DNA from 2 places in the Cellulosimicrobium sp. ES-005 genome. Region 2 is predicted to be linked to the other one. Evidence: predicted binding sites of a transcription regulator. Region 2 holds the regulator's gene; the other holds the start of a gene.
What was found. Region 2 encodes LexA, which represses DNA repair genes until DNA is damaged. Its sites were predicted from a motif close to TCGAACANNTGTTCGA; they were not measured.
Positions count from the first base shown of each region.

Region 1 (4,198 bases), 500 kb from region 2:
GGTGGTCTCCGCGAACAGCTTGCGCACGTGGTCCCACACCCCCGTGTACGTCGCCGGGTTCGACCGCGGCGTGCGCCCGATCGGCCCCTGGTCGACGTGCACGACCTTGTCGAGGTGGTCCAGGCCCGTGACGCGCGTGTGCCGGCCCGCGACCTGACGCGCGCCGTTGAGCTCGTTGGCGAGCACCGTGTAGAGGATCGAGTTCACGAGCGTCGACTTGCCCGACCCCGACACCCCCGTCACGGCGGTGAGCGTCCCGAGCGGGAAGCTCACGTCGATGCCCGTGAGGTTGTGCTCGCGCGCGCCCACGACCGTGACCTGACGGCCCGGGTCGGTCGGGCGACGCTCGGCCGGGAGCGGGATGCTGCGACGGCCCGCGAGGTAGGCGCCCGTGACCGACTCCGGCGCCTCCAGCAGTCCGGCGTAGTCGCCCGAGTGCACGACGCGTCCGCCGTGCTCGCCCGCGCCCGGGCCGATGTCGACGACCCAGTCCGCGGTGCGGATGGTGTCCTCGTCGTGCTCGACGACGATGAGCGTGTTCCCGAGGTCGCGCAGGCGCGTGAGCGTCTCGATGAGCCGGCGGTTGTCGCGCTGGTGCAGGCCGATGCTCGGCTCGTCGAGGACGTAGAGGACGCCCACCAGGCCCGAGCCGATCTGCGTCGCGAGCCGGATGCGCTGCGCCTCGCCGCCGGACAGCGTCGCGGCCGGTCGCTCGAGCGAGAGGTAGTCGAGGCCGACGTCGAGCAGGAACCCGAGGCGCGCGTCGATCTCCTTGAGGACCTCCGTCGCGATGGCGCGCTCGCGCGCGCCGAGCTCGAGCGAGCCGAGGAACGCCGCGGCCTCGCGCAGCGGGAGACGGCACACGTCCCAGATCGACTTGCCGCCGACCTTGACGGCGAGGACCTCGGGCTTGAGGCGCGCACCCCGGCACACCGGGCACGGGACCTCGCGCATGAAGGCCTCGTACTTCTCCTTGGACCAGTCCGACTCGGTCTCGGTGTGCCGGCGCTCGAGGAACGTGATGACGCCCTCGAACCCGGTCGAGTACTGCCGCTCGCGGCCCCAGCGGTTCTTATACCGGACGTGGACCTGGTGGTTCTGCCCGTGCAGGACCGCCTTCTTCGCGCGCTCGGGCAGCGCCCGCCACGGCGTGTCCATGGAGAACCCGAGGTCGTCCGCGAGCGCCGTGAGCACCCGCTCGAAGTACTCCGAGGAGATCTGCGCCCACGGCGCGACCGCGCCCTCGCTCAGCGACTTCTCGACGTCCGGCACCACGAGGTCGGGGTCGACCTCGAGGCGGAAGCCGATGCCCGTGCACTCGGGGCACGCGCCGTAGGGCGCGTTGAAGGAGAACGTGCGCGGCTCGATCTCGTCCAGCGCGAGCTCGTGGTCGTTGGGGCACGCGCGCTTCTCGGAGAAGCGGCGCTCGCGCGCCGGGTCGTCCGCGTCCGCGTCGACAAGCTCGACGACGACGAGCCCGCCCGCGAGCCCGAGCGCGGTCTCGACCGAGTCGGTGAGCCGGCGCTGCACGCCCTCGCGTGCCACGAGGCGGTCGACGACGACCTCGATGTCGTGCTTGAGCTTCTTCTCGAGCGCCGGGACGTCGGTGAGCGTGCGTACCTCGCCGTCGACGCGGGCGCGCGCGAAGCCCTTGGTCTGGAGCTCCTTGAAGAGCTCGGAGTACTCGCCCTTGCGCCCGCGCACCACCGGCGCGAGCACCTGGTACCGCGTGCCCTCCGGCAGCTCGAGGAGACGGTCCACGATCTGCTGCGGGGTCTGCGCGGTCACGCGCTCGCCGCACACGGGGCAGTGCTGCGTCCCGGCGCGCGAGAAGAGCAGGCGGAGGTAGTCGTAGACCTCGGTGATCGTGCCGACGGTCGAGCGCGGGTTGCGGTTCGTGGACTTCTGGTCGATCGACACCGCGGGCGACAGGCCCTCGATGAAGTCGACGTCGGGCTTGTCCATCTGCCCGAGGAACTGGCGCGCGTACGCCGACAGCGACTCGACGTAGCGGCGCTGCCCCTCCGCGAAGATGGTGTCGAACGCGAGCGAGGACTTGCCCGAGCCGGAGAGCCCCGTGAAGACGATGAGCTTGTCCCGCGGGAGGTCGAGGTCGACGTTGCGGAGGTTGTGCTCGCGGGCACCGGAGATGACGAGGCGATTGCTCACCGCAGCATCGTACGACCGACCACCCACATTCGCACAGGTGTTCGACGTCACCTTCGCGCGTCCTCCGACGGACGCTCACCGTGGCCCGCCCGCGCCCGGCGGGCGAGGCAGACTGACCGCATGACGTACACGGGACAGGTTGTGGTGGGCGGGCCCGCCGACGTGCGCCGTCTCGACGAGGTCGAGATCCGCAAGCTCGCCGTCGGGCCGCTCGCGAACGACGTCTACCTCCTCACGTGCCGGCGCACGGGCGCCCAGGTCCTGATCGACGCGGCCGACGCGCCCGACGACGTCCTCGCGCTCGTCCGCGAGGGGTCGCCGACCGCGCGCCTCGACGTCGTCGTCACGACGCACCGCCACCCGGACCACCTGCGCGCCCTCGCGTCGATCGTCGCCGTCACGGGGGCGACGACGGCCGTCGGTGGTCCCGACGCCGACGCCGTCGCGGAGGCCGCCGACGTGCACGTGGTGCGGCGCCTCCGCCACGGGGACCTCGTCCGCGCCGGGGACGTCGTGCTCGAGGTCGTCGCGCTGCGGGGCCACACGCCGGGGTCGGTCGCGCTCGCCTATCGCGAGCCCGCCGAGGTGCGCGCGCCGGAGGCCGTCGCGGGCCGGGTGCACCTGTTCACGGGCGACTCGCTGTTCCCGGGCGGGGTCGGGAGCACGGGGCACGACCCCGCGCGCTTCGAGCGGCTCCTCGCGGACGTCACGGAGCGCGTCTTCGACCGGTACGACGACGCGACGTGGGTCTACCCCGGCCACGGCGCGGACACGACCCTCGGCGCCGAGCGACCGCACCTCGACGAGTGGCGCGAGCGCGGCTGGTAGCGGAGGGCTGACCAGCCCGGGTCGCCACCGCGGTGACGACCGAGGCGCGGACCCCGACCGCGCGCCGTCGGGCGGGTCTGGTTCACTCACGGCATGCCGATCCACGCCGTCACCTACGTCTACGCCGACCGCGCCCCCGAGCTCGACGCCCTGCGTCCGGAGCACCGCGCCTTCCTGGGCGACCTCTACGCCCGGGGCACGCTCCTGGCGTCCGGCCCGCTGCCCGCGCACGAGGGAGCTCCCGCCGGGGCGCTGCTCGTCCTCGACGGAGAGACACCCGACGCCGTCGCCGCGGTCCTCGACGAGGACCCGTTCGGACGCGCCGGCCTCGTCGCCGAACGCACGGTGCGCCCGTGGGCCCCGGTCATCGGCGACTGGGCCGACCGCGCCTGACGAGGCACGGCCCGCCCGGAGCGATCCCGCCTGCGCGACGGCGAGCCGTCTTCGGGGTCGGTCTACCGAGCGCCGGCCCGGCCGGGCCCGCGGTCGGCGCGACCGAGCCGGTCGACCGCCTCCCAGGGGTACGGCGTCGCACGGCTCTCCCGCTGGAACGCGCGGTAGAAGTCCCCCACCACCGCCGCGACCGGGGCGTGTCGTACCAGCGTCGCGGCGACCCCCGCCGAGACGTCGGTCGGCGGGCTGCCCTGAGCCCAGGAGCGCACCAGCGCACGGCGCTCCTCGGGCCCGCACCCGAACAGGGCGACGGCCAGCCAGCTCACCAGGTGCGTGACGCCGTAGCAGTCGTCGTAGTCCTGGTGCGCGGCGACGAAGTCGACCTCCTCGGGCGAGAGGTCGAAACCCGAGGAGATGGCGAGGCCGAAGTCGGCGAAGTAGAGCCGCTCGCCGTCGGTCAGGACGTTCTCGAAGTGCGCGTCGAAGTGCAGCAGGCCACGTGACCTCATGAACGCGATCCCGTCGCGCAGCCCGTCCTCCACGAGCGCACAGGCCCGCTCGGCGGTCTCGCCGCCGGCCCCGACCTGGACGCCGAGCCAGTCGTGCAGCGTCTGCGGGACGTGTTCCAGGAACAGCACGATGCTCGCCGAGGAGTCCCGCAGGGCCTCGATCCGGCGGCGCACCGCCGTGCCGCCGCCCCAGTACTCGACGGCGCGATCGACGTCGGCCAGCTCGTCGGGCAGGGGCCGGCCCCCGTCGGGCAGCACTCGCCAGTGATGCATCAGGGGAAAGCCCTCGTGCTCCCCGG
Region 1 covers NZ_CP159290.1:1,930,716-1,934,913, reverse strand. Annotated here, with positions in the region: gene uvrA (excinuclease ABC subunit UvrA) at 1-2,169, opposite strand, end outside; gene ABRQ22_RS08390 (MBL fold metallo-hydrolase) at 2,290-2,997, shown strand; gene ABRQ22_RS08385 (YciI family protein) at 3,091-3,390, shown strand; gene ABRQ22_RS08380 (protein kinase family protein) at 3,453-4,198, opposite strand, start outside.
Region 1: a site for LexA is predicted at 2,199-2,214, ahead of uvrA (excinuclease ABC subunit UvrA). Genes of this name have one in related genera too.

Region 2 (4,198 bases):
CCTGTTCTCGTCGCGCCGTGCGGCGGTCGCCGCGGCGGAGGCGATGCGCGAGCGGCTCGACGTGCCGATCCTGTGCCAGGGCGACGACCAGCTCCCGACGCTCGTGCGCGAGTTCGCCGACGACCCGGCCACCTGCCTGTTCGGCACGCTGTCGCTCTGGCAGGGCGTCGACGTGCCCGGGCCGTCGTGCCAGCTCGTGCTCATCGACCGGATCCCGTTCCCGCGTCCGGACGACCCGGTGAAGTCGGCCCGGGCGCGGGCGGTCGAGGCGGCGGGCGGCAACGGCTTCATGCAGGTCTCCGCGACGCACGCCGCCCTCCTGCTCGCGCAGGGCGCCGGCCGGCTCGTCCGGTCCACCACGGACCGAGGCGTGGTCGCGGTCCTCGACCCGCGTCTCGTGACCGCGCGCTACGGCACGTTCCTCACGCGGTCCATGCCGGGGTTCTGGCAGACGACCGACCGCGACGTCGCCACCGGTGCGCTCCGGCGCCTCGCCGCCCTAGGCTGAGTCCTTTCCGCGGTCTTCACGATTCCAGCGACTTCACGGAGGCGACATGACGACGAGCACGTCCCCGCAGGGCACGGGCGACGCGAGCACGGGTGGGCCGGGAGGGGGAGCGCGGACGACCAAGCTGGCGATCGTCGGCGCGGGTGCGGTCGGGTCGACCCTGGCGTACGCGGCCCTCATGCGCGGGGCCGCGCGCACCGTGGCGCTCCTGGACGTGAACCGGGCGAAGGTCGACGCGGAGGTGGCGGACCTCCAGCACGGCATCCAGTTCATGCCGATGGCCCGGGTCGAGGGGTCGGACGACGTCGCGGTGTGCGCGGGGGCCGACGTGGTCGTCGTGACGGCCGGGGCGAAGCAGAAGCCGGGCCAGACGCGGCTCGACCTCGCCGAGGGCACGATCGGCCTCATGCGGACGATCCTGCCGGGTCTCGTGGAGGTCGCCCCGGACGCGGTCTACGTCATGGTGACCAACCCCGTCGACATCGTCACCTACGCGGCGCTCAAGTTCTCCGGGCTGCCGCCCTCGCAGCTCTTCGGCAGCGGGACCGTCCTCGACTCCTCGCGGCTGCGCTTCCTCGTGGCCCAGCACTGCGGCGTCGCGGTGCAGAACGTCCACGCGTACATCGCCGGCGAGCACGGCGACAGCGAGATCCCGCTGTGGAGCTCGGCGACCATCGGCGGCGTCCCGCTCCTCGAGTGGCCGGGCCTGGGCGGCCGCGGTCCGCTCACGGCGGACGTGCGCGACGACATCGCGCGCGAGGTCGTGCAGTCGGCCTACCGGATCATCGCGGGCAAGGGGGCGACGAACTACGCCGTGGGGCTCGCGGGTACGCGCATCATCGAGGCCGTGCTCGACGACGAGCACCGCATCCTGCCCGTCTCGACGCTGCTCGACGGCGCGTACGGGCTCGACGACGTGTGCCTCTCGCTGCCGACGCTCGTCGACCGGCGTGGCGCCACCGAGCGGGTCGAGGTCCCGCTGTCCGACGCGGAGCTCGCCGGGCTGCGCTCGTCCGCCGAGTCGCTGCACGCCGTCGCCCGGCGCTTCGGTCTCTGACCGACCGGTTCGCCGGCGGGTCCGGAACGGCGTGTGAGAGCCGGGTGGTCGACGACCACCCGGCTCTCGGCGCTTCCGACCGCGACGTGCCGGCGCCCGCCTCGTCCGCCCCGCGAGGGACCGCTCGGGAGGGTGCGGCGACGGACGGTCCGTGCGGCTCAGAGGCTGCGCAGCACGGAGACGACGCGGCCGAGGACCTGGGCGTCGTCGCCAGGGATCGGGTCGTACGCGGCGTTGTGCGGCATGAGCCAGACGCGACCGTCCGCGCGGCGCAGGGACTTCACCGTGGCCTCGCCGTCGATCATCGCCGCGACGATCTCGCCGTTCTCCGCGACGGGCTGGCGGCGGACGACGACCCAGTCGCCGTCGCAGATCGCGGCGTCGACCATCGAGTCGCCCTGCACCCGCAGGAGGAAGAGCTCGCCCTCGCCGACGAGCTGGCGAGGCAGCGGGAAGACGTCCTCGACGACCTGCTCTGCGAGGATCGGGCCGCCGGCGGCGATGCGGCCGACGACCGGGACGTAGGACGGAGCCGGGTGCGCCTCGTCGTACGCGGGCTCGGGCGCGGAGCCCGCTGCCGTGAGCGGGGTGGCGCGGCGCGCGTCGTCCGGCTGGACGACCTCGATCGCGCGGGGGCGGTTCGGGTCGCGACGCAGGAAGCCCTTGCGCTCGAGAGTCGTGAGCTGGTGCTTCACCGACGACGGGCTCGTCAGGCCCACGGCCTCGCCGATCTCCCGCATGCTCGGCGGGTAGCCGCGCTGCTCGACGCACGCGCGGATGGTCTCGAGCACGAGGCGCTGGCGCGGCGTGAGCCCGTCACCCCCCGCCGACCCGTCCGGGAGCTCCCGCACCTCGGCGAGCCCCCGTGCCCTGTCCGTGCCTCGTCCCGCCATGGTCGCTCCGCCTTCGTCCGTCGCGGCCGCCGACGCCTCCCGGGCGTGCGGCCTCCCCTCCCCGGGGCGTGCGCTCCGGGACCTCGGTCGCCCCTCCGGGTCCGAGCGGACATGTCCGGCGAACCGACCTGACCCCAGGCTAGGGGAGGTTGCGACACGAATCAAACACCTGTTCGAGCATGTCTCGACTCTGTCGGTCGTTCGTGATAGACCTTCGTACAGGTGTTCTACGTACACGTGTTCGACCGACCTGGTCGGCGCGGAGGCGAAGGGCTCGCGGCGTCCGATCGACCGGGGAAGGCGATCGGGCCCGCGGGCCGGGACGGAGCAGGCATGGATGCGATGGCGATCTCGACGGTCGGGCCTCTCGGCCCTGCGGGCGGGGCGACGGGGCGTGCGGAGGAGCGGCCGCTGCGGCTCACGCGCCGGGGCCGCGTGGTCCTCGTGCTCCTGGCCGCCGTGGTCCTGCTGCTGGCCGCGCGGGTGGGCGTCGCCGTCGCGAGCGGCCCGGGCGAGCCCGTGGAGGTCCGGGTGCACGTCGTGAGCTCGGGGGAGACGCTGTGGGAGCTCGCGCAGGGGGTGGCGGCGCCGGGAGAGGACCTGCGCGACGTCGTGAGCGGGCTCGCCGAGCTCAACGGGCTCTCGTCCTCGGGCCTCCAGGCCGGCCAGAAGATCCTCCTCCCGGCGTCCGCCTGAGGCCGGCTGGGCGCCCTCGGTGCGGACGCGAGAGCGCGCTGTGACGCAGGACACGGGCGAAACCGGGCCCCGTGCGGTGCGCAGGGGTTGCGGCATCATTTAGGTCGCCCTAAGTTAGTGTCACCTCACAACGCCGGCTGGGGGGCTGGGCGGACGAGGTGAGGAGCGCGCGGTCCACCGCGACTCCTGTGCACGTCGCCGCGCGTGAGGCGAGTCACGCGCGAGATGGGGACGGGGGCGTCCCGACGGGGGCGGTCGACCACGACCGCCCCCGTTCTGCCGTCCACGAGCACCGGTGCGGCCGTCTGCGCGCCGACGACGCGGCGGGCGCGAGCGGCCGGCGTCGGAGGCGTGTTGCACGGTCCCGCCGCGACGGCATACGTTCGTCGCGCCGACCTGTCGGCGCGAACCCCGCGGAGGAGCCCGCCATGCACTGCCCGTTCTGCCGCCACGCGGACTCCCGCGTCGTCGACTCGCGCACCTCGGACGACGGCGCGTCGATCCGTCGGCGCCGCCAGTGCCCCGAGTGCAACCGCCGCTTCACGACGATCGAGACCGCGAGCCTGTCCGTGGTCAAGCGCTCCGGCGTCACGGAGCCCTTCTCGCGCGAGAAGATCGTCAACGGCGTGCGCAAGGCCTGCCAGGGGCGACCCGTCAACGAGGACGACCTCGCGGTGCTCGCGCAGCGCGTCGAGGAGACCATCCGGGCGAGCGGCAGCGCCGAGCTCGACGCGTACGAGATCGGGCTCGCGATCCTCGGGCCGCTGCGCGAGCTCGACGAGGTCGCCTACCTGCGCTTCGCGAGCGTCTACCAGGCGTTCGACTCGCTCGAGGACTTCGAGAGCGCGATCACGTCGCTGCGCGTCGAGCGCGAGGAGCGCGAGACGGCCGCGGCCCGGGCCGAGGAGGGCTCGAGCGGCACCGCTCCGGGGGCGGACGTTCGCGGGGAGGTCGCACCGCACGCCTGAGGCCGCACGCGCGAGGGCACGTCGCGGCCCCGGCAGGGGTCCCGCGTCGTCGGCGCGCGTCCGGCGGGCCTACAGG
Region 2 covers NZ_CP159290.1:2,432,024-2,436,221, reverse strand. Annotated here, with positions in the region: gene ABRQ22_RS10685 (ATP-dependent DNA helicase) at 1-508, shown strand, start outside; gene ABRQ22_RS10680 (L-lactate dehydrogenase) at 555-1,565, shown strand; gene lexA (transcriptional repressor LexA) at 1,724-2,458, opposite strand; gene ABRQ22_RS10670 (LysM peptidoglycan-binding domain-containing protein) at 2,792-3,154, shown strand; gene nrdR (transcriptional regulator NrdR) at 3,583-4,122, shown strand; gene ABRQ22_RS10660 (aldo/keto reductase) at 4,192-4,198, opposite strand, start outside.